Regions from separate parts of the Marinomonas profundi genome, predicted to be linked through region 3. Evidence: predicted binding sites of a transcription regulator. Region 3 holds the regulator's gene; each other region holds the start of a gene.
What was found. Region 3 encodes PhoB, which activates phosphate uptake and scavenging genes when phosphate is short. Its sites were predicted from a motif close to TGTCATANNNNTGTCANA; they were not measured.
Positions count from the first base shown of each region.

Region 1 (7,840 bases), 960 kb from region 3:
TCTATTACGCCGGGTGAAAAAGTCGGTACCTTGAGCCAAGATCAGTTTGCTTTTGAAGAATACACGGTGGTTGATGCCGTTATTATGGGCGATGTGGCGCTGTGGAAAATCAAGCAAGAGCGTGATGCCATTTACTCCAAGCCAGAAATGAGTGAAGAAGATGGCATGCGCGCGGGCGAGCTAGAAGCGGAATTCGCTGAAATGGATGGCTACAGTGCGGAAAGCCGCGCGGGCGATATTTTGTTAGAAGCGGGTATTGAGGAGGCGTTTCATTTTGGCCTGATGAGCCAAGTAGCGCCAGGTTGGAAGCTGCGTGTTTTGTTAGCCCAAGCTTTGTTTGCTAATCCTGATATTTTGCTGTTGGACGAACCGACTAACAACTTGGATATCCATACCATTAACTGGTTGGCGGGTGTGTTGAATCAGCGCAAATGCACCATGATTATTATTTCCCATGACCGTCACTTTTTGAACTCTGTGTGTACGCACATGGCGGATATCGATTTTGGTGAGCTGCGTATTTACCCCGGTAACTATGAGTATTTCATGGAAGCCTCGTCTTTGATCCGTGAGCAGCAGTTAACTGAAAACGCGAAGAAAAGCGCGGAAATGGACGATTTGCAAGCCTTTGTTAATAGATTCTCTGCGAACGCTTCGAAAGCCAAACAAGCCAGTTCTCGGGCGAAGAAATTAGAAAAAATTGAATTGTCTGAAGTGAAGCAGTCAAGCCGTATGACGCCGTCATTAAGCTTTAAACAAGACAAAAAGCTTCACCGTCATGCCTTGATCCTAGAAGATCTGGGTCATGGTTACGACGAACCGCTTTTCTCTGATGGCAATATTATTTTAGAAGCGGGTTCACGGTTGGCCATTATTGGTGAAAACGGCGCGGGTAAAACGACCTTTTTGCGCTGTTTGATGAAAGAGTTAGACGCTAAGCATGGCGCGATAAAATGGGCTGAAAACGCGGTCATTGGTTATTGTCCACAAGACAGTACCGAAGATTTCGACTGCGAATTAACCTTGTTTGATTGGATGTCGCAATGGCGTACGGCCAAACATGACGATTTAAAAGTGCGCGCTATGTTGGGCCGTTTGTTGTTTACCGCAGACGACTTCAATAAGAAAGCGCGGGTCTGTTCTGGTGGTGAGAAAAACCGCTTATTGTTTGGCAAGTTAATGATGATGGACTTAAACGTCTTAGTGATGGACGAGCCGACCAACCACATGGACATGGAAGCCATTGAAGCGTTAAACAATGCCTTGCTCGACTTTGATGGTACTTTGATTTTTGTTAGCCACGATAGGGCGTTTGTGTCGTCGTTGGCGAATCGAGTGATTGAAATCAAAGGCAGAAAAGTGGTGGATTTCCAAGGCACCTACGATGAGTACCTTGCTCACCAAGGCTAATCGAACCTAGCACTTAGATAGTTGCTTGTAGATAGTTGCTTGTAGATAGTTGCTTGCTAAAAGCCGCTTGCTGATTATTGAGTAAGCGGCTTTTTTCGTTTTATGGTGAGGTGAGGGCTTGTTGTGAGCCGTTTGTTTGCTCATGATTGAAGGCTTCTAATAGGCTAGAGGTGGCGTTTTCGGTGAATAATTTAGTGGTAAAAGAATATCTGTTGTCCAAACCCGAAGCGGTTGAAGACTATCCCTTTGATGATCATACGGCGGTTTTCAAAGTTCACGGAAAAATGTTTGCTTTATTGATTCGGTATCAAGGTCGTCAATTGCTCAATGTAAAATGCTCACCCGACCATGCCATCGAGCTGCGCGATATTTTTACGGATGTGATTCCGGCTTACCATATGAACAAGCGCCATTGGAATTCGGTTGTTTTGGCGGGAGATTTGCCATTGGGAGAAATTCAACGCCAGATTGATCATTCTTATAGTTTGGTGGTGAAAGGCCTTAAAAAATCGCTCAGAGAGGGCTTGGAAGTACGGCATGGGAGGTCTGTACTCTATTCGAACCAAACAGACAAAACCAATCTTTGAGTGATTGGTTTTGCTGTTTTTTTTATGGTTCTTTTTTATGACTATGGTTTTAAGCGTTAGAGTTTAAAGACCGACATGACTTCTTGAGTTTGATGGGTGGTTTTGACCAGTATTTCACTGGTTTCGTTGGTTTGTTTAACTTGTAAACTCGCTTGAGACGAAAGCTCTGAAACCTGTTCATTTAAATGACTGAGTTTTTGTACTAGGTCGCTTTGTATCGTAACGCTTTGTATGACTTGGTTGCTGGCTTGGTTGATGTCATCAACTGATACGGCTATGTCTTGAAGGGACTGTGTGGTGAGCGCCATTTCTTGTGTGGTTTTTTGGGATTGTTGATGGCTTTCTGTAATTCTTGTTTCTGCTGCTTTTGCGCCGCTTTGTAATTTACTAATCATGGTTTGAATTTCATCAGTAGAAGACTGAGTACGGCTTGCTAACCCTCTAACTTCATCGGCTACTACGGCAAAGCCACGGCCTTGTTCGCCCGCTCGGGCGGCTTCGATAGCCGCATTCAGAGCTAATAAATTCGTTTGCTCTGCAATGGCGCTGATGACATCGAGCACGGAACCAATGGTTTGTGATTGTTCGGCCAGTTGTATGACGGCTTCTAGTCCAATTTCCAGCTCATGGGATAACTTATCGAGTGATTGTACGGTTTGTTTAATCGAGTCTTGTCCGATTTTGGTTTTCTCTGCGGTGTTTTGGGCGGAGGTGAGGGTGGATTGGGTGCTTTCGATCACCTCGTTTTTTAAGCTGTCTACTTCTCTTATTGCGTCTGCCATTTGAGCAAACATGCCTTCTCGTTGTTGGGTTAGGCTTTGGGTTTGCGCTGCCACCGTTTTGAGTTCTTGGCTTTTATCTTCTACTGCTTTGTTGAGGGACACAGCGGTGGTAAGGGTTTTGGAAAGACGTGCTACGAAGCTGTTGTAATGAGAGGCAATTTTGGTTAATTGGTCGTTCCCAGACTCAGGTAAACGCGTAGACAAATCGCCTTCACCGTTAGCAATATTTTCTAATGCCCCTTGGATTTGGCTGATGGGAAAGAGAATTGAACGAAGGATTAAGAATGAAATAAACAAGGCCATTAAAACGATAGCCGCGCTAATAAGGCTGAGTCGAATGACTTCCTGTTCGAATTGAGCGTCGACGTCATCTAGGTATATTCCAGAGCCAATAATCCAACCCCAAGGTTTGAATCCTTGCACGTAAGAGATTTTTTCTACTGGATTTTCATTGCCGGGCTTAGGCCATAAATAATCGACAAAGCCAGCATTTTGCGCTTTGGCCACTTTAGCGAATTCTGCAAACAGCTTCTTGCCATTAGGGTCTTCTAGATTCGATAAGTCTTTGCCATCTAAGGCGGGGTTGATCGAGTGCATGATGACGGTGGCGCTATAATCATTAATCCAAAAGTACTCAGAGGTTGCGTAGCGGGTGTTTTTGATGGTTTCCATGGCATAGCGCTGGGCATCGGCTTGGCTGAGCTGGCCAGATTGTTCTAGGTCATAAAAGTAACTAAAAACACCGGTAGCGGTTTCGACCACGTGCTTTGTTTGCTTGTATTTTTCGTCAAGCAGGGATTGTTTGTTGGCCGTTAATGCTAAATAAACAACGAAAAAAAGTCCTATTGAGAAGAAGGTTACCAAGCTGGTTAGTCGTAGATTAATGGGTATTTTACGCAGAGAGTTTATCATTGCATCACCTTTATGAGTAACATCGGTTGCCGTTTTGAGTGCATTTTATAGGTTTGCTTTCCTCATATAATCATAGTGTCGTTTAACTGTCATTCTAATGTCATGTTTTGTTTATAGATTTAGCGTTCGCTCTCTTGCAGGGGAGGGCTCATTTTTGGTCAGGATTATTAAAGACTATCACTTGAACCATTATTTCTTGGACAACGATCCATTGAATGACTATCTATTGAAAAATGCAGGGGCAGTATGATGAAGATCGAACAGATGCAGAATTTGAGTTTTGATGAGTTAGACGAATTAGTACGTCCGGCGCCAGAAGTGGTTGAGTTTGAAGAAGTGGCGCATAAAATGGTTTCTCGCCGTGGCTTTTTAGGCGGCGGTGCGGCAGTGGGGGCCAGCGCGTTTGTGATGGGGTCTACCACGTTGGCGGCTGGTAATGCGCTTGCTGCGTCGACGACGACAGACTCACGTCTTGCTTTTAGTATGGTGAAAGCGAATGCGCTTGATGCTGTTACTGTGCCAGAAGGTTATAAATGGGAAGTGGTTGTGTCTTGGGGCGACCCTTTATGGAGCAATGCGCCAGCGTTTGATTCAGCGACGGGTGGCACGGGGGCTTCTCAGGAATTGGCCTTTGGCGATCACAACGACGGCATGGCGCTGTTTTCTAAAGATGGCAAGCAAATTATGGCCATCAATCATGAATACACTAACCCTAAAACTTTACACGCTAATCGTGCTGATGCCATGCCGATTAATGCCGATGATGTGCGCAAAAATATAGCCGCCCATGGCGTGTCTGTTATTGAAGTGGCTCAACGTGGTGGTAAATGGGGTGTGGTGCAAGACTCGCCTTACAACCGTCGCATTACCGCCGATACGGAAATGGACATCACGGGCCCTGCTCGTGGTCACAAATGGATGCAAACCTCAGCGGACCCTAAAGGGTTAGTGGCGAAAGGCACGTGGAATAACTGCGGTAGTGGTCAGACGCCTTGGGGAACGTATTTAACCTGCGAAGAGAATTTTAACGGTTATTTTTCCGCAAGCGATGCAAACTACAAAATGAGTGACGGTTTTAAACGCTATAGTATTAGTAGCAAGGGGCGTTATGACTGGGCCTTGGCCGATGCGCGTTTTGATCTGGTAAAAGAGCCAAATGAGCCAAATCGTTTTGGTTATGTGGTTGAGATCGATCCATTAGATCCGACGTCGCGCCCTAAAAAGCGTACGGCGCTTGGCCGTTTTAAACATGAAAATGCCGAAGTAGCGATTGCCAGTAACGGTCATGTAGTGGTTTACCTTGGCGATGACGAGCGCGGTGAGTTTTTGTATCGCTTTGTGTCGAAGCACAAGTATTTGGCCGGTGGTAATAATCGCGATTTGCTAGAAGAAGGCACGTTATACGTGGCGAAATTTCATGATAACAATCGCGGTGAATGGTTAGCGTTAACACCCAAAACAACCGGTATGACCGACGCTGAAATTGCGATTCATACTCGACTGGCAGCGTCTAAAGTGGGCGCAACGACCATGGATCGCCCAGAGTGGGTGGCGTCTCATCCTCATAAAGTGGAAGTGTATTGTGCGCTGACCAACAATAAAAACCGTGGTGTTAAACCAAACGAAGGGGGCGATGAAGCACCAGCGACGGGCGCTAACCCAAGAGTGAAAAACAACTTCGGTCAAATTGTACGCTGGTCGCCAATGAACGAAGATCATACCAGTGCGGAATTTAAGTGGGATTTGTTTGTATTGGCAGGCAACCCTGCGGTGTTCGACGACGCTAATGCGGGCTCTAAAAACATTAATCAAGACAATATGTTTAACTCCCCAGATGGCTTGGCGTTTGATTCTAAAGGTTTGTTGTGGATTCAAACCGATGGCAACTATTCAAATGAAAAAGACTTTAAAGGCCAAGGGAATAACCAGATGCTGGTAGGGGACCCTGAAACCGGTGAAATTCGTCGCTTTTTAGTTGGGCCAAATGAATGTGAAGTCACCGGATTTGCTTGGAACCCTGGCAGAACGACGATGTTTATTAGCATTCAGCACCCAGGTGAGAAGGGCAACTCCCATTGGCCTGAAGGTGGGCAATCGGCGCCGCGCTCAAGTGTTATCGCTATATCGCGTGAAGATGGTGCCGTCATCGGTTAACTTTTATTCCGAGCCAGAGGAGCCGGTTCAATCAAAAACCAGTATGTTCACTCATGCTGGTTTTTTGTTTTTTTGGGGGGAATCATCGGAGTTTTTCAAGCGAAGGTTGGGTACGTTTGTACGGAGTTTTCAAGTTAGTTGTCGTCTACATTGCCAGATAACGCCTTCGTGCCTCGGCTCATCTGGGTTGGTAACAAAAGCAAACACTGGGCGCATGTTATTCTATTCTTATGTCGTCCGTGTTATGTTGCGAGACAGTGTGTTTGATTGTGAATGTTGTCTATTTTTAGACGTTAAAATTACTAAATATGGAACATTAAGCGAGTCTGAATGGGCATGGTATTTTCCAAATCATTATTTATTAAACAAGCCGTTTTAACCTTGGCGTTGGCGGTCGTATTGAGTTTAGTCAGTAGTGCTATTCAGGTGGTAGAAGGGATTCGTCAACATAAAGCACAGATTAATCAAGACTTTACCGGGCTTATGGCGATTGTTGGCAAGCCGTTGGCAGAAGCGGTTTTTCGTTTGGATGTTGACTTTGCACAACAGCAAGTTGATAGCTTACTGACCAGTTCAGCGATTGCGCGTGTGGAGGTTCGAGATGATGCGGGTGTGTTGTTTGTTGAGGCGACGGCTGCAGCAGGCGACTTCTCTATTTCGCCGTCATTGGCGGAGTATTTTTTATCAGATTTACCGCAATACCGTCGCGAGTTGCGTCTCGAAACCCCAGAGTTTCAGGCGGGTTACCTGTCTATTTATCCTGAAAAGCGTGTCTTATTAGAGGCCATTTTCACCGAACACTTGTCTATTCTCACTTATAACTTGTTTAAAGATGTGCTTTTAGCGTCTTTGATTTCGTTGTTTTTTTACTTTTTAGTGACGCATCCGCTGAAGCGTTTAACTGAGTCTTTGTCGACCGTGGGGCGTCATGAAAACTTATCCTTACCGGGTTCCTTTTATCGTTATCATCGCTCTGATGAATTGGGAAACTTGCATGCAAGCTTCGTGCAATTATGGGATAAGCTGAAGGCGGCTTTAAGCGATTTGGAGCGCAGCAACCGTCATACCCGAGCGATGATAGAGCACGCCGCGGACGGTATTTTATTATTGGATGAAGACCACCGCATAACCTTGGTGAATAGTGCCGCAGAATCCATGCTTAAAATGAGTGCATCAAAGATTCGGTCTGGCTCTTTGGCGCAATTGCATACGCCGTCTTCGTGGACGGCGTTTTCTTGTGTGCTGCACTCTTTGCAGCAAGGTTCCACTAAAACGGTGGAAGCGGTTTATCAAGTACAGAATGCAGAGCTTCCGGTCGAAATACGCTTAGCAAAATATCAGCTACAAGGTAAGACCGAAATCATACTACTGGTCCGCGATGTATTAGAGCGCAAAGAAGCCGAGGCGCATATTCATTACTTGGCGTATTACGATGCGGTGACGAAATTACCCAATCGTCAGTTTTTATCAGATCGGTTGGAAGAGGTTGTACAACGAGAAAGGCATGTTTTGGGCTATTCAGCGGTTGTGTTTATGGATGTTGATCACTTTAAAGTCATCAATGACTCTCTTGGGCACAATGTCGGAGACCAGTTGCTTTGTAGCCTTGCGGATCAGTTGCTTTCTCTTATTGAGGTTGACAATAAGGTTGTTTTTGCGCGCATGGGTGGGGATGAATTTGCTTTTTTATTGGAGTCCCTAGGCGATGACCGAACGGCGGTGGAAAAGCACATAAAGCGCTTTGCTGAGCGGGTGATGTCGGCTTGCCAACAAGTGAAAAAAGCCGGTCATCATGAGGTGCATATTACCGCCAGTTTAGGCGGCGCTATTTTTTCTGGCCACGACGCAGGACAAGGCTTCGCTGAAACAATTTTAAAGCAAGCGGATACCGCTTTATATCGAGCAAAGGCGTCTGGACGCAATACGTTTGCCTTGTATCAGTCTGAAATGCAGGCGGTTTCAGATGCGCGCCTTGAGATGGAGAAAGCCCTTCAT
Region 1 covers NZ_CP073013.1:664,821-672,660, reverse strand. Annotated here, with positions in the region: gene J8N69_RS03075 (ABC-F family ATPase) at 1-1,410, shown strand, start outside; gene J8N69_RS03070 (MmcQ/YjbR family DNA-binding protein) at 1,593-1,997, shown strand; gene J8N69_RS03065 (methyl-accepting chemotaxis protein) at 2,054-3,691, opposite strand; gene J8N69_RS03060 (PhoX family protein) at 3,938-5,845, shown strand; gene J8N69_RS03055 (putative bifunctional diguanylate cyclase/phosphodiesterase) at 6,176-7,840, shown strand, end outside.
Region 1: J8N69_RS03060 (PhoX family protein) is a predicted target of PhoB. The motif match lies at 3,779-3,796, and genes of this name have one in related genera.

Region 2 (7,840 bases), 350 kb from region 3:
GCAGCCCGCGGAGCCAGCGCCGACTATAATGTAATCGTACGTTTCGTTTGTCATGCTTATCTCGTTTTAATAAGAGTCTCGCTTAATTGAGTAAGAGTCGCTTAGTAAGGACTTTCGATGTCGTTTAGATCGACAAAGACGCTCTTGTTTTGTGTGTAGTGGTACAAGGTTTCGATGCCGTTTTCACGACCAATACCAGATTCTTTGTAACCACCCACTGGCATTTCAGCAGGAGAAGCACCCCAAGCGTTGATCCAACAAATACCGGCTTGCAATTGATTAATTACACGATGAGCGCGCGCGAAGTCTTTGGTGAAAACGCCTGCAGCCAGTCCTAGCTTGGTGTCGTTAGCACGGGCAATCACTTCGTCTTCGTCGGTGAAGCTAAGCACTGACATGACAGGGCCGAAGATTTCATCGCGCACTTGTGGCATGTCGTCGGTGCAATCAGTGAAGACAGTTGGCGCCACAAAAGCGCCTTTGTCTAAGCCGTTTTCAGTGACTTGGTAACCACCGCACAACAAGGTTGCACCGGCGTCTTTGGCGGCTTGAATATAACCTAAAACTTTTTGCATGTGATCTTTTGAAATCAAGGCGCCGACTTGCGTGTTCATGTCCATTGGATCGCCAATGATCATCGCCTCAGTGCGCGTTTTTAGTTCTTTGGTGAAGGCGTCCAGCATGTCGGCATGGACGAAAACACGGGTGCCGTTGGTGCACACTTCGCCTTGGGTGTAGAAGTTCGCCAACATTGCCGCAGAAACCGCCTGATCCACTGGCATATCAGGGAAGATAATCATGGGGGATTTGCCACCCAATTCCATCGTCACTTGTTTCAACGATTGCGCCGAAGCGGCCATGACTTTTTTGCCTGTGCCGACTTCGCCGGTGAAAGAGACTTTGTCGATGCCTGGGTGTGCGGTGATCATTTGGCCTGTGCGACCGTCACCCTGAATGACGTTGAAAACACCATCAGGCAAGCCAGCTTGAGTGAAAATTTCCGCCAGTTTAAGAGCGGTCAGTGGCGTTTCTTCGGATGGCTTGAAGATCATTGCGTTACCAGCGGCGAGCGCAGGGCCAGCTTTCCACATGGCGATTTGAATGGGATAGTTCCATGCGCCGATACCAGCACAAATGCCGAGTGGTTCGCGGCGAGTGTAGAAGAAGTTGCCCTTGCCAAGGTCTTGGTAATCACCTTGGATCTTGTCGGTTAGGCCTGCGTAATATTCGATCACGTCTGCGCCAGTTTGAATGTCCACGCAAATGGCTTCTTGCAGTGGCTTACCAGTGTCTAATACTTCCAGACGGGCAAGTGCTTCGTTGTTTTCACGCAGTAAGTCAGCGGCTTTTTTAAGAATGCGGCCACGTTCCACTGGGCTCATTGCCGCCCAGACTTTTTGACCTTGCTTTGCAGACTCAACGGCAGCATCTAGCTCGGCTTGTCCTGCGTGCTCGATTGTCGCAATCACCTCACCTGTGGCTGGGTTGATTGTCTCAAAGTGTTCACCGCTGGTAGATGCATGGTAGCGGCCATGAATGTATTGCTGCTGATGTGCCATGATGTGCCTCTTGTCGTCTGTTTCGGTGTTCTTACAGGGATCACCGACCAATGAATTTTTTATTAAACGCGCGTTTAATAAAAACAATTGTACATATTTTGACTATAAATTGCAGCCTGAATCCATGAAATAGTGGTTTTGGGGCAAAAAAATGACGTTATAGAGTGAAAGCGGTTTAGGGTAATTAAGCGTCAAAGGATGGACAAAGGACGGTATTGAGAGACGAACGTCCCGATCTGAATTTCGAGATCGAGACGTGCTATTAGTCGCTGTATGAAGGTTTAAAAGGGGTATTACAGGCTGATGACGCCGTTTGTGTCGAAGCTTACCGGGCTTGGAACATAGGCGTCGGCCATGTCGTCGTTGAGCCAGTTTTGCTCGTCGATTAAATAGCGAAGTTGATAGCTATGATCAACCTCTAAATTTAGCGTTGAGGCAAACACGCCAGACTTTTGTTTTTTCATTGGGTTGGCGGTGCCATCCCAGTTATTAAAGTCGCCAACCAGAGCGACGTTTTTGGCGTCACCGACGATTTCAGCAGGTAGGGCAAATTTCACTTTGCATTCAGGTTTGGTTTTTAGGTAGGTTTTTTCAATCATTTCCGGCTCCAAGGTCTATCTAGTGATAAACAAAAAGTTAAGGCTACTGAAAAAGCCTGAGTGTGGATGAATTTTATGCTTACGTTGTGAAAGCTAAGCAAGGCTTGCGCCATATTTCTTAACTCATTCATTGATCAATAAAAAAACTCGTACGCCGTCTTTCTTGTGGCTTTATATCAAATGTTTTAGCGCTTTATCTCGCTGTATTTGTTTTATATTTGAGCATATTGCACTCTTGTGGGGCTTGTTTCATCGGTCCAAAATAAAGACGTAAATTCACATTTGAGACGGTTTTCTGTCCTATACTCAAAGTGCACCAATAAAAATAACGAGGTGATTCATGGATATTCAAATGATCGTTCTTATTGCGCTTAGTGTGATGCTGGTTATCAAGATTGTTTATTTGGTTTTCTTTAAACGTCCTGAACAAGCAGCTCATCATACTCATCGCCATCATTCGCATGGTCATCATCACGATCCAAGATCGTAAATTAATGACTCACTTGGTTATGACCTCGGTAGCGTTTGTTTTTCGCTTCTTTGACTGTATTTAGGTCTACTAGGACCAATCCGTCCACACAGTAGCCAAAGTCGGCATCGACACCAAAGTCTAAGAAGCGAACCCCACCGGGCTCACACAATTCACTGTATTGTTTGAACAGCGTTGGCACACTGGCACCAAAGTGGCTGAGTTGCTCTTTTAATAGTCTAAAATCTTCTTCGTAATCGTCACCACTGAAGATAGTCGAAATGATGTCATTGTGTTCGGCATTAACTTGATAGGGCGTGAAAGCGCGCGCTAAGTGTTCTTTGTCGGCAAAATACAGTTTGTAGAAAGAGACGATAAAGTCTTTTGCCACTTGTGGGTAGCTGTTGCTTAGGCTTACCGGGCCAAACATGTAGCGAATGTCAGGGTGTTTATCGAGGTAAGCACCAATGCCGTACCACAAATAATCCAGACTACGCTTGCCCCAGTATTTGGGCTGGATAAAGCTGCGTCCTAGCTCGATGCCTTGCTCGAAATAGGGTTCCATATCGCAAGAGTATTGGAACAGCTCGGCACTGTAGATACGATTTGGTGTGTCTGATTTCATATATCGAGCCACTTCGCCAATACGGTAAGCGCCAACGATTTCCAGCTCTTCTTCGTCCCACAGAATCAAATGGCGATAGTACTGGTCGAACTTATCTAGGTCAGAGCGTTCGCCTGTGCCTTCACCCACTTTGCGGAAGGCAATCTCGCGTAAGCGGCCAATTTCTTTCATGGTGATTGACATAGGATCGTAATCGAATAGGTAAATTTGTTTGTTGTCTTTGGTGTTGCCAAGATGCTCTGCCAGTTTGAGTTCTTGTTTGATCATCTGTCTATTTTGCGGGTGTTCAACGGTTTTTTCGGTTTTAAGCAGCGGTTTTTTGCCTTTAGCGATGCGGTACAAATGGCGTTTTACCAGTTTGTTTTTCTCTTTGTCGCTCAAAGGCAGCTTTGCCAATTCTTGAATGGGAATGGCTTGACCCACTTGCATGGGAATTTTGCGATTTTTCTGACGAAACATTTCATTGGCAAGTTGAATCGTAGACAGCGGACGATACAAAAGTGAGCTGGTGTAAAACAGCATGGAATTGCGTCCGCCAATATGAACTGGCAATAATGGACTGTTGGTTTTTTGCGCCAATTTGAGATAGTTCTGATTCCATTGCTGGTCTTTGACGCCACTTGGCGACATACGAGAGACTTCGCCAGCGGGGAAAATAATCACCGCTTCTTCATTGTGCAGGCAACTCATAATGGCTTTAAGTTGCTGGCGCGCGGTTTTTCCGCCTAGATTATCCACTGGTAGCACCAGCCTCTTTAAACCATCAAACCCCATTAATAAATCATTGGCGACGATTTTTACGTCGGGACGAATTTCGCCTATTAAGCGTAATAGCGCCAAGCCATCTAGTGCTCCAAGGGGGTGATTGGCGATGATCATCACGCGTCCGCTGGCGGGAATGTTGCGTCGGTCAACTTGGCTGACTTGATAACTAAAGTTGAAGTGATCCAGTACGCGATCAATAAATTCGAAGCCGACACAGCCGTGGTTTTTTTCCAGGAAATGGTTTACTTCACTTTCGTGGAATAAGCGCTTTAATAGGCTTAACGTCGGGCGAGTGATGAGTGGGCTCTTGTCGAAAAACTGAGGCGATTTACTGGCAATCATTTGCTCAACTTGTATCACAGTCGTACTCCGCTCTAATAAGATGTCTTATTGATGAGAGTAGAGCGTCAATATGACAAGAACGTGACGTTTGTGTGTCGAAAAAATGACCTGTTGCTATTCTGTTTGCGGACAAACGTGGTTGTCTAAGGCGTTGTCTAATAAGTCGGAGGTCAATTAGGTAGGCGTAGAATAAGAGTGATTTGAGGTAGGATTAATCTCGCGCTTTGGGCTTTTAATATACTTAAACTAACGTATACCCAAGCGCGCGATAATAGAGCTTCTAACGGATAAAAATAACAAAAACGTTTGCGATAAACGAACTGTCTTTAGCGCTTATTGTGCTTTGGTTTTGCTATTTCCCAAAGAAATATGGCGCGATCCTGTTAATTGCGATTGTCCACTAACCCCTGAATCAATCTTATCTATTTGACCACCACGAGCAAGAAACTCTTGCATCTGCTTTTCGATGGATTCTGAGGTTTCCGAAGCGGCTGGCTGCTTTTTCTTCGTTGCCATAATAAATAGTCCTTGTTATTAGATTGAATAAGGACTATACCAGAATCTTAGAAACATTGCTTGTTATTCACTAACGTCTGCTATCGTGCGCTTAATTTTCGTATGTCGTAACAATTGTATTAAGTGTGCGAATGTGGATGATAACGACGAATAATCGGATTGAGTAAACGTGTAAACCACCCCGTAAACTCAATCGGTGCATCTAATACCGTTAAACAAATGCATTCGGCGTCTTCAGTGACCATCGGCTTGTGTTTGTGGCTGGCATCACGGCAAATGAAATCTCCCTGTCTATAAACGCCACTGTCATCGGAAAACGCCCCTTCTAATACCAAGGTTATTTCATCCCCTGTATGAGTGTGAGTCGGCATGTGGGCACCGGCTTTGACTCGCGTAAGAGCAACTTGTGCACCGCCTTCTTCGTTGTAAAGTGTGGCGATCTTAAAGGACGGAGACAAACGCATCCAAGACAGCTCATCGTAGCTTTTGCTAATAAACTGGCGCAGGCTGCGAGGAATGGCGTAATCATCCCATTGGGTGTCTTTATCTTTATCTTGCTGTGTGCTTTTAACGCTTTCTTGTGCTGGCTGCTGGGCTAAGTTTTTGAAAAAACTGTCTTTTAAATTACTCAGTGGACGGTTTTCCGTTTGCGCCTGATCAAAAAGGTGTGAGCCAAGCATTTCTAATTTTCGGATTTGCTGTTGGCATTCAGGGCAATGCTCCAAATGTGTCGACACGCACAAGGAATGCGCTAGAGGCAATGAACCCGCAGCGTAGTCGGTGAGTATTTCAATCGATGGATGGTAGTGGGTCATCGATATTACCTCTTAACGTAAATAGTGAGTTTGTGCAAAGCAAGGCGAACCCGAGATTTTATCGTTCCAAGAGGGAGAGATAATTCTTCCGCGGCTTCCTTATGTGTTTTGCCTTCTAAATAGACTTTTGACAGCACCTGTTTTTGATCTGGTGGTAACTTGTCTAAGCCTTGCTGAATGCGTTCTTGATCTCTTTTTTGCTGTGCGTCTTTAAATGGATCGGCGTTTTCGTCGATCACATTTTGCCAAAGATATTCCGGATCAATATCCGACTGATGTCGACTGTTTTTGCGCAAATAATCAATACGTGCGTTTCTTGCTAGGGTAAAAACCCAGGTATTAAGCGACGCCGATTCAGGTTTGTAAGTGTGTGCTTTATTCCAAATACGTATCATCACCTCTTGGGCAATATCATCGGCCATTAAATTGGCCCCCGGCTGGGCGGCAAGGCAGAAAGATCTTACTTTCGGAACATAGTGATCAAACAAACGCCCTAAGGCGGCTTGGTCTCTATGTTCGGCAACGGCAAAAAGGTCTGCTAGCCGTTTTTCGTCAATGGGTAATGGTGTTGCGCGTTCCATTTATCGCTCCAAAAAAAGCAAAACTGTCATACGCCAGTGTGCGCTGTATCAAATATACGTTGGATTTGTGGCGGTGGATCACTTTTGTTTATTTAAATAGTTTAATTTGTCCTGTGTTTAATTTTTCATTCTGGGCGTTTAATTTTTCATTCGAGGGTGATCCAAAATGCGCTGAAATGCGTTTAACCACTAGGGTGAGACAAAAAGCCCCTCCATCAAGGCAAATAGCTAAGGTAAATGATGAGTATGACGGACTCAAAAGTGCCCCCCAATTCTTTATTAATAGAACGCTTTAAGGCGTTTTATCAAGATGTGAAGCACCCACGATTAGATAAGATCGACGATGTTTACGCTGATGATGTGTTTTTCAAGGATCCTATCCATGAAATACGTGGCGTGGCAACCTTGCACGCTTACCTGTCGGAAATGTGTGCCAATGTGCACAGCGGTCGTTTTGAATACCTAGACCAGCTGGTGTCTGAGAATACGGCTTACATTAAATGGAATATGCATTTTAAACACCCTAAATTAGGCAATCAAATTATTACGGTACGGGGTATGAGTCAGGTGCAATTTAATGAGCGCATTTATTTCCATGAGGATGTGTACGACCTTGGTCAGCTGATTTATGAGCATGTACCCTTATTGGGCGCAGCGGTTAAAGGCTTAAAAAAGCGCTTGGCAAAGTAAGTAGAGGGATATTCGATGAATCAAAAGACGGCAAAAAAAGTGGTTTGGGTAACCGGTGCCAGCTCTGGGATTGGCTTGGCGCTCACAAAACGCTATTTAGAAGCAGGCTGGCGAGTCTTGGCAAGTGCAAGAAAGCCGGGTGAGTTAACGCCTTTATTAGACAAGCATGAGCACTTAGCCTTTATTGAGTTTGATATTGCCGACGACAGTCAAATTGATTCGGTACGGGCTGCATTGGCGGCTCACTCAGACTGCTTAGATTGTGCGGTTTTAAACGCAGGCACCTGTGAATACCTCGATATGAGCGATATCGACCCAGATTGGAAAATGATGGATCGAATCATGTCAGTGAATTTTTTCGGCCTGGTCAACAGTGTGGATGTGTGTCTGCCTTTGCTGAAAAAATCTTCGCGCCCGCATCTAGTTGGGGTCAGTTCTCAAGCCGTGCAAGCGGCCTTTCCTCAGGCCGAAGCCTATGGCGCGAGTAAAGCCGCTGTGCGTTATTTCCTCTCTTCTTTGCGCATGGATTTAAAGCCATTCAATATTGATGTGACCTGCTTGTTACCAGGCTTTGTTGATACACCATTAACGCAGAAAAACAGCTTTTCGATGCCTTTTTTGATGTCTGCCGATGACGCCGCTAAAAGAATGTTCAGCGCCTTAGAATCACGCCCTTTTGAGTTTGCCTTTCCTAAGCGTTTATCGGCCATGTTGTGGGCAGGGCGGCACTTTCCGAAATTATGGCTGACTATGTTGGCACCTAAAAAAGAGCGTTAGTGTCTAGAAAAATCGTTAGTGCCTAAGCAAAGTCATTAGCGTCTAAAAAACAGCAAATCAAACGGAATAAAAATATCGGCCTAACTTGGCGGATGAAGAAAC
Region 2 covers NZ_CP073013.1:1,972,179-1,980,018, forward strand. Annotated here, with positions in the region: gene betA (choline dehydrogenase) at 1-54, opposite strand, end outside; gene betB (betaine-aldehyde dehydrogenase) at 102-1,559, opposite strand; gene J8N69_RS09180 (isoamylase early set domain-containing protein) at 1,853-2,158, opposite strand; gene J8N69_RS09185 (hypothetical protein) at 2,499-2,648, shown strand; gene J8N69_RS09190 (GNAT family N-acyltransferase) at 2,650-4,377, opposite strand; gene J8N69_RS09195 (hypothetical protein) at 4,693-4,875, opposite strand; gene J8N69_RS09200 (ChrR family anti-sigma-E factor) at 4,995-5,690, opposite strand; gene J8N69_RS09205 (sigma-70 family RNA polymerase sigma factor) at 5,696-6,271, opposite strand; gene J8N69_RS09210 (nuclear transport factor 2 family protein) at 6,518-6,961, shown strand; gene J8N69_RS09215 (SDR family NAD(P)-dependent oxidoreductase) at 6,977-7,738, shown strand.
Region 2: J8N69_RS09190 (GNAT family N-acyltransferase) is a predicted target of PhoB. The motif match lies at 4,429-4,446, and genes of this name have one in related genera.

Region 3 (7,840 bases):
GACCAAGCTGCAATCCTTGGGAGAACTCACGGTCGAGGTGATTGAAGACGCTTGGGGCACGCCAACCTCTCGAGAAAAAAAACGCCTCAACTTACGCCCTAGAGAAGCCGCCAGAATCCGCACTGTGCTGCTCAAGGTAGACGGTAAAGCTGTCATTTATGCGCGCTCTATTATTCCCGCTAGGTCTTTACAAGGCCATTGGCGACAGGTAAAACATTTAAAAAACAAACCCTTGGGTGGTTATTTGTTCCAGCACAGATCACTCATTCGCAGCCCTATTGAAGTCACTCAATTACCAAAACGCATGTTCCCCGATCAGCACACCGCCTTATGGGCAAGGCGTTCTGTGTTCCACCAATATGGCCCTGGAATACTGGTAAATGAGGCTTTTTTTGATGAAATAAACCAACTAAAAACACCGTTTGGATTGTTATGAACAAACTTAAAGATTACGCAGAATTAACCCGATTTAACCGCCCTATTGGCTCTCTGCTGCTATTGTGGCCGACATTATGGGCATTATGGTTAGCCGCCGAAGGCCTGCCTCAGTGGCATCTGGTGATAATTTTTGTCATAGGCGTTTTTAGCATGCGTTCAGCCGGTTGTGTCATTAACGACTACGCCGATAGAAAAATCGATGGCTTTGTTGATCGTACTAAAAACCGCCCGCTGCCCGCGGGGCGAGTATCGGAAAAAGAAGCCCTAATGCTGTTTGCCGCACTGTCTCTTTTGAGTTTTATCCTGGTACTGTTTACCGATCTGCGGACGATTTTACTGTCGTTCGTTGGTTTGGGTCTTGCTGCACTGTACCCCTTTATGAAACGATATACCCATCTGCCTCAGCTTTTTTTGGGGTTAGCGTTTTCTTGGGCGATCCCCATGGCATACAGTGCACAAGGCGGCCATTTAGCAGACCCTGAACTGTGGATGCTGTTTGTCGCCAATTGCTTTTGGACCATTGCCTACGACACTTACTACGCCATGACAGACCGCCCAGACGACTTAAAAATTGGCGTCAAATCCACGGCGATTTTATTTGGCCAATATGACTTATTTGTCATCGTTTGCTTACAAGGACTGACCTTGTCTTTGATGACATGGATTGGTGTGCTGGCGGAACTGCATTGGCTCTATTTTGTGTCGCTGATCGTCTGTATCGGATTGTTTTATCAGCAATTTAAACAAGCAAAAGAGCGTGAACGCCAAGCCTGCTTTCGCTCCTTTTTAGACAACAATCGCGTTGGTTACTGTATCTTTATCGGTTTAGCAGTAAGCTATTTTATGTAATATATGGCAAAGTTGTGACAATGTAATCGAATTGTCACATTTGACCGCTTTAATAAAACCGTTCCTGAGATGAGGGTATATCCTGTGACCGGTAAAAAAGTATTAATTATTGATGACGAATCTTCCATACGCGAAATGATTGCTATTGCACTTGAAATGGCAGGTTATGAATATTTGGAAGCCGAAAATATACAACAAGCCCACGAAATCATCGTGGACCATAGGCCCGACCTTATTTTGGTCGATTGGATGATGCCCGGTGGTAGCGGTATCGAATTGACTCGTCGCCTAAAGAAAGACAGCACCACGGCCGAAATTCCGGTCATCATGCTGACCGCAAAAAGCGAAGAAGACAATAAAATCCAAGGCTTAGAAGTCGGTGCGGATGACTACATCACCAAACCTTTCTCACCGCGTGAACTGGTCGCTCGACTCAAAGCCGTGCTACGCCGAGCGACCCCTCAAGGGGTTGACGAGCCGATAGAAATAGAAGGCTTGCTACTCGACCCCATTAGTCAGCGCGTCACCATAGGCAGCCGCCCGTTAGACATGGGGCCGACAGAATACCGTCTACTCAAATTCCTGATGACGCACCAAGAACGTGCTTATTCACGGGCGCAGCTACTGGATCAAGTCTGGGGTGGCAATGTCTACGTTGAAGAGCGCACGGTTGACGTTCATATACGTCGTTTACGCAAAGCCATCGGTGGCTCCCATGATTTCTTGATACAAACCGTACGAGGAACAGGCTACCGCTTCTCAGCAAAAAGGTCTTTATGAAAACCATGTGGCGAAACACCATTATTGCTTGGCTAAGCGGTTTAGCCGCTTGCATTGTCATTGGCCTGATTATCGGGCAATTACTGGGTGTTTTGCTGCTCTACGTCTTAGGCTCTTTGTACTGGCAGCTTTATCAGCTGTATCAATTTCAGAATTGGTTACGCTATGCTGGCCGAGCGGCACCGCCAGAAGCCAGTGGCATTTGGGGCGAAGTGTTTGATGCCGTCTATCGGCTACAAAAAAAACAACGCAAATCCAAGCGCCGCATGCGCCAAGCACTAACCCGCATCGAAAGCTCCACCACCGCCTTAAAAGAAGGCGTCATCATGGCCGACAATCAAGGCAATTTAGAATGGTGGAACAATTCCGCCGCGCACTTTCTAGGTTTACAGCGCCCGATTGACCGTGGCCAAGCCATTACCAATATTGTGCGTAACCCAGAATTTTTCCGTTACTTCAGCCAAAAACGCTTTGGCGAACCATTAATTATCAAATCACCCGCCAAAGATGGCGTGTATCTGGAAATTCAAACCACGCTGTACGACAAAAACGACCACCTGATTTTTGTCCGTGACGTGACCCGCTTACACTTGCTAGAGCAAATGCGCAAAGACTTTGTCGCCAACGCCTCCCATGAGCTAAAAACCCCCCTTACCGTCATAAAAGGCTATTTAGAAACCCTCAGCCTGTTTAAAGACAACCTGCCAAAAAGCATGCAGAAAGGCATCGATAATATGTCTGATCAATCAGACCGAATGGAGCAACTCATTGAAGATCTACTCTTACTGTCGCGCTTAGAAGGCAACGACAAACGTGAGGAAAGTCAATGGTTTAACCTGATCGATGTGGTGCACGCAATCAGCAATGTCACCGCGCCTATGCTGACAGACAAACACACACTGTCTGCAGACATTCCTGACGATGCGCGCATTTATGGCTCTTATAAAGACTTATACAGCGCCTTCTCGAACCTGATCGTCAACGCCATTAAGTATTCACCCGATGGCGGAACGATTCAAATAAAGTGGGAATCCGGCGAGTTTAACGGCGTGTTTTCAGTGAAAGATTCAGGATTGGGCATAGAACCAAGATACATCCCCAGACTCACAGAACGCTTCTTTCGGGTTGATAAAGGCCGAGGTTCAAAAACCGGTGGCACAGGGCTTGGCTTAGCCATCGTCAAACATGTGTTATTGCACCATGACGCCAAATTACACATTCGCAGCCAACCCGGCGTAGGCAGTACCTTTTCTTGTTACTTCCCCGCCAATCGTACCCGAATCGATACGATTCCAGCGCTGCCAACTCCTATAGACAATAATTAAGGTTCGCCAAGTAATTAAGTGTACCCCAGCCTCCCCCTTTGCAAGGGGGAGGAGCTAGATCGACGCTCCACTTTTATCTTCAAGGGAAGGTGTTAGATTAAGATCTATTCCCTCCCCCTTATCTTCAAGGGGAGGGTTAGGGAGGGGTTGATAATGGGGATTTATAAGCTATCAAACAACCGGCTAATAAACGTCTCTTTTTCGCTGTCTTGGTCAATCAGGCTCAAGATCACGGTCAAGAAGGTGGAATCGTGTTTTTTCTCTGACGTAGCCACTGATTGAACATAGTAGTTGAGCCGGTTGACCTTGCTGTCAAACTCCAAATCCAATACGGCTTGCCCCAGTACTTGCGGCACCACATCGTCACTTTTAATAAACATGGTCGCTTCCATTTTGCTGAATTGAATAATCATGCAGCGAAATTGTTTGCCTTCAAAGCGCACCATAGTGGGTATTTTGACGTCTTTTACCGTGGGGACTGGCGCATCAGGCGTGGTGATTTTTGCGCTTTGAGCCGGAGCCGCTGACTTTCCGGCCCCCATCAATACATCCAACGACGCCGAGCTGACACCGCCCGGCGTATTCGACTCACGTGGCCGCTGAGAAGACAGTTTGTTCTCTATGCTGTGTTTCTTGGCCGCCGAAAAGACCTTATTGATAAGCTGCTCACTGGAAAAAGGCTTGCCCAGATAATCCGTCACGCCAGCCTGTACTGCTTCCACCACATGGCTTTTATCGCCACGGCTGGTAATCATCACAAACGGCACATTTTCTTTTTTATATTTGGGCTGTTCTCGACACCATTTGAGCAATTCCACACCCGTCATTTCAGGCATTTCCCAATCACACAACACCATATCAAATTGATGTTTTGTCATCATTTGCTGTGCTTTTCGACCATTTACCGCATCTTCTATCACACAAGCAGGAAACTGCTTACGCAACGTTCTGCGAATCAAATCACGGGTAAAAGAGGCGTCATCCACGACCAATATTTTTAACGACATCACAAAGTTCCATCAGTGCGATCCAGCCAGGTAGAAACCTTCTCCTGCTCAGATCTAAATACCGAAATCCACAATAGTGTGGCCGCAACAACGGCGATCGGCATCACAAATAAATTGAAAAAAGGAATAGTCAAACTGACCATCACCATTCCACCAAATGTCCAACATAACAAAGGCTTGGAGCGTAATGCCATTCTCATATTATGGAATGTCACCTTGTTATTATCAAAGGCGTAATCCATATACTGCAACGCTAACATCCAAGCAGAAAAAGACAATAACAACACAGGAGCGATCACATTCACAAGTGGAATAAAAGACAACAGCAGCAGTAATATAAAACGTGGCAGAAAATAACCTATTTTTTGGCACTCTCGCAGCAAACTACGCCCCACCATCGCCATGATAACGCCCATGGTTAAACGTTCATCAAACACCCTACCGGTTTCTTTTTCCTCTACTTTTTCCGCCAAAAAGGCCATAAAAGGTGCCGCCAAAATATTCACGCCCACCGAAAAGCTATAAAACAAAAGCACCGTAATAATGGCACCAAAAATAAGATAAAACAGCCAATTTAAAAAAGACACCCACTCCGGCACATACCCCATGGCGTAACCTAATAAGTCTTGGAAATACCCAAACGCCAGCATGTAAATAAGCGCCATCAAGGCAAAGTTGGCCAATAACGGAATCAATATAAACACCCTTAAATCTTTTGACAGAACCAAAGGCAACGCTTTCAGAAAAGCCCCTGCGGCTTTAAATGGTTGAGTAATCACGGTCTGTAACACCTTTTAATGTGAGTCGTTTAATGTGAATCGTTTAATAGAATCGCCGTAAGCGCCACAGAATATCATGACGACTTTCGCGGCTCCACAAAGCCTTTCAAATAACAAAGCCTTTCAAATGACAAAGTAGCGACCCGCTCGGTCTATGCGAATGCAACGCCTGCGCGCAACAAGCCCTTGCCATTAGGTTTTGACAAAACTGACATTTACTAGACGCATGACCCGATACGCAATTTCGATTGTGACCCTTGGCAAATTGATGAACTATGAAACCACAAGGCGGATACAAGAGTGCAGATATCACGCCTAACAATAAAAAATGCACGCACCAAATTTCACTCATAAGGAACTGAATAACAATGAAAAAAACATTGCTCGCCAGCGCCATTCTGGCCACCTCTCTTTTTGCTCTACACGCCCACGCCGCTGACGTCCCGGCTGGGGTCGAATTGGCTGCGAAACAAGAACTCGTGCGTGGTGGTGGTGCCGAGCCCGCCACCCTTGACCCACAAAAAATGGAAGGCACGCCCGGTTCGATTCGATCAAAAGACCTGTTCGAAGGGTTATATAACCAAGATGCCGACGGCAACCAAATACCCGGCGTTGCGACAAGCTTTGATGTAAACGCCGACAACACCCAATACACCTTCCACCTACGCAAAGACGCCAAATGGTCTAATGGCGACCCAGTAACCGCGGAAGACTTTGTTTACGCGTTTACCCGTGCCGTTGATCCGGCGCTTGCTTCGCCATACGCTTGGTTCATGGAAATCCCGTCGATTGTGAACGCCACTAGCATCATTGCTGGCGAAGCGGAGCCGTCAACCTTGGGCGTAAAAGCCCTAGACGCTTACACTTTCCAAGTGACCCTTGAGCGCCCTGTGCCTTACTTTGTCAAAATGACCTCGCACCAAACCATGTTCCCCGTCCCCAAAAAAGTGGTCGAGAAATGGGGTGATGATTGGACGAAACCAGAACACATGGTGTCGAACGGCGCCTATAAAATGGACGAATGGATCGTCAACGAGAAGATGGTTTTCACGCGTAACAAACACTATTGGAATGACGCCAAAACCATCATCAACCAGGTTACCTATTTGCCCATTGAATCGCCTAACGCCGAGCTGAAACGCTTTCAAGCGGGTCAAATGGATTTGAGTTATGAAATCCCAAACGACCACTTCAAACAGTTGATGCGCGATATGCCTGATAACGTTGTGGTGACACCAAAATTGGGGACTTACTACTACCAATACAACCTCACCAAAGCGCCCTACAATGACGTTCGCGTACGCAAAGCCTTGTCTTATGCCATCGACCGCGACGTGATTACCCAGTTTGTGACCGGCACAGGCGAGCTGCCTGCGTATTCCTTTACGCCAGAAGTGGTTAATGATTTCTCACCCGCCACGCCAGAATACGCCACTTGGACACAAAAAGAGCGTAACGAAAAAGCCAAAGCGTTATTAGCCGAAGCCGGCTACAGCTCAAGTAACCCGCTGTCTTTTAGCTTGCTGTACAACACCAATGAAAATCACAAGAAAATCGCCATTGCGATTGCCTCAATGTGGAAAAAAACCCTAGGCGTTAACGTCACCTTAGAGAACCAAGAGTGGAAAACCTACCTAGAAAGCAAAAAGCATCAGCAATTTGATATTGCCCGTGCGGGCTGGATTGGCGACTACAATGAAGCCTCTACCATGTTAGACCTGCTCACCACCACGCACGGTAATAACGACGGCAAATACAGCAACAGCAAATACGACCAGCTATTGCACGATGCTCGTACCATGCAGCACCCCGCTGCGAACTACAACCAAGCAGAAGAGATTGCCATCGAGCAAGACATGGCGGTCGCTCCCATCTACCAATACACCGAAAAACGTTTGGTAAAAAGCTACCTAGGTGGCTACATGCCCAATCCAGAAGACAACGTTTACGTGCGTGATATGTACATCATCAAGCACTAATTCGGCGTTGTGGTTCTGTGTTGAAAACCACCCCAGCACTTCGGTGCTGGGGACCTCTTGAACGCCCTACAGGTTCCTAGTATTAGCTGCCATTGATAGCGCCTAATCCGGTAATTTTTATGCTGACATTTATTTCAAAACGCATTTTAGAAGCCATTCCAACCTTGTTGATTTTGATCACGGTTTCTTTCTTCTTGATGCACTCTGCCCCAGGCAGCCCATTTTCCAGCGAACGTACCTTGCCGCCCGAAGTGTTGGCGAACATCAACGCCAAATACCACCTAGATGAACCGGTTATTAATCAGTACTTTTATTATCTCGGAGGCTTGCTGCAAGGGGATTTAGGGCCGTCGTTTCGCTATAAAGATTTCACCATTAACGAACTGATCGCGCAGAGTTTTCCCGTCTCGGCAGAAATCGGCATTTGGTCTTTTCTGGTCGCGCTTATTATTGGCGTGGGCTGCGGTATTATTGCCGCCTTGCGACAAAACTCATGGTTAGATTACAGCGTCATGGGCGTTGCCAACCTCGGCATTGTGTTACCGAATTTCGTTTTGGCGCCGTTGTGCATCCTATTTTTCTCCATTTATAACCAATGGCTCCCCCCCGGTGGCTGGAATGGCGGCGCGTGGCCTTACTTGGTGATGCCGGTGATTGCCATGTCCACCAGCTATATTGCGCAA
Region 3 covers NZ_CP073013.1:1,622,372-1,630,211, forward strand. Annotated here, with positions in the region: gene J8N69_RS07620 (chorismate--pyruvate lyase family protein) at 1-436, shown strand, start outside; gene ubiA (4-hydroxybenzoate octaprenyltransferase) at 433-1,287, shown strand; gene phoB (phosphate regulon transcriptional regulator PhoB) at 1,372-2,067, shown strand; gene phoR (phosphate regulon sensor histidine kinase PhoR) at 2,064-3,392, shown strand; gene J8N69_RS07640 (response regulator) at 3,554-4,399, opposite strand; gene cysZ (sulfate transporter CysZ) at 4,399-5,178, opposite strand; gene J8N69_RS07650 (peptide ABC transporter substrate-binding protein) at 5,547-7,157, shown strand; gene oppB (oligopeptide ABC transporter permease OppB) at 7,277-7,840, shown strand, end outside.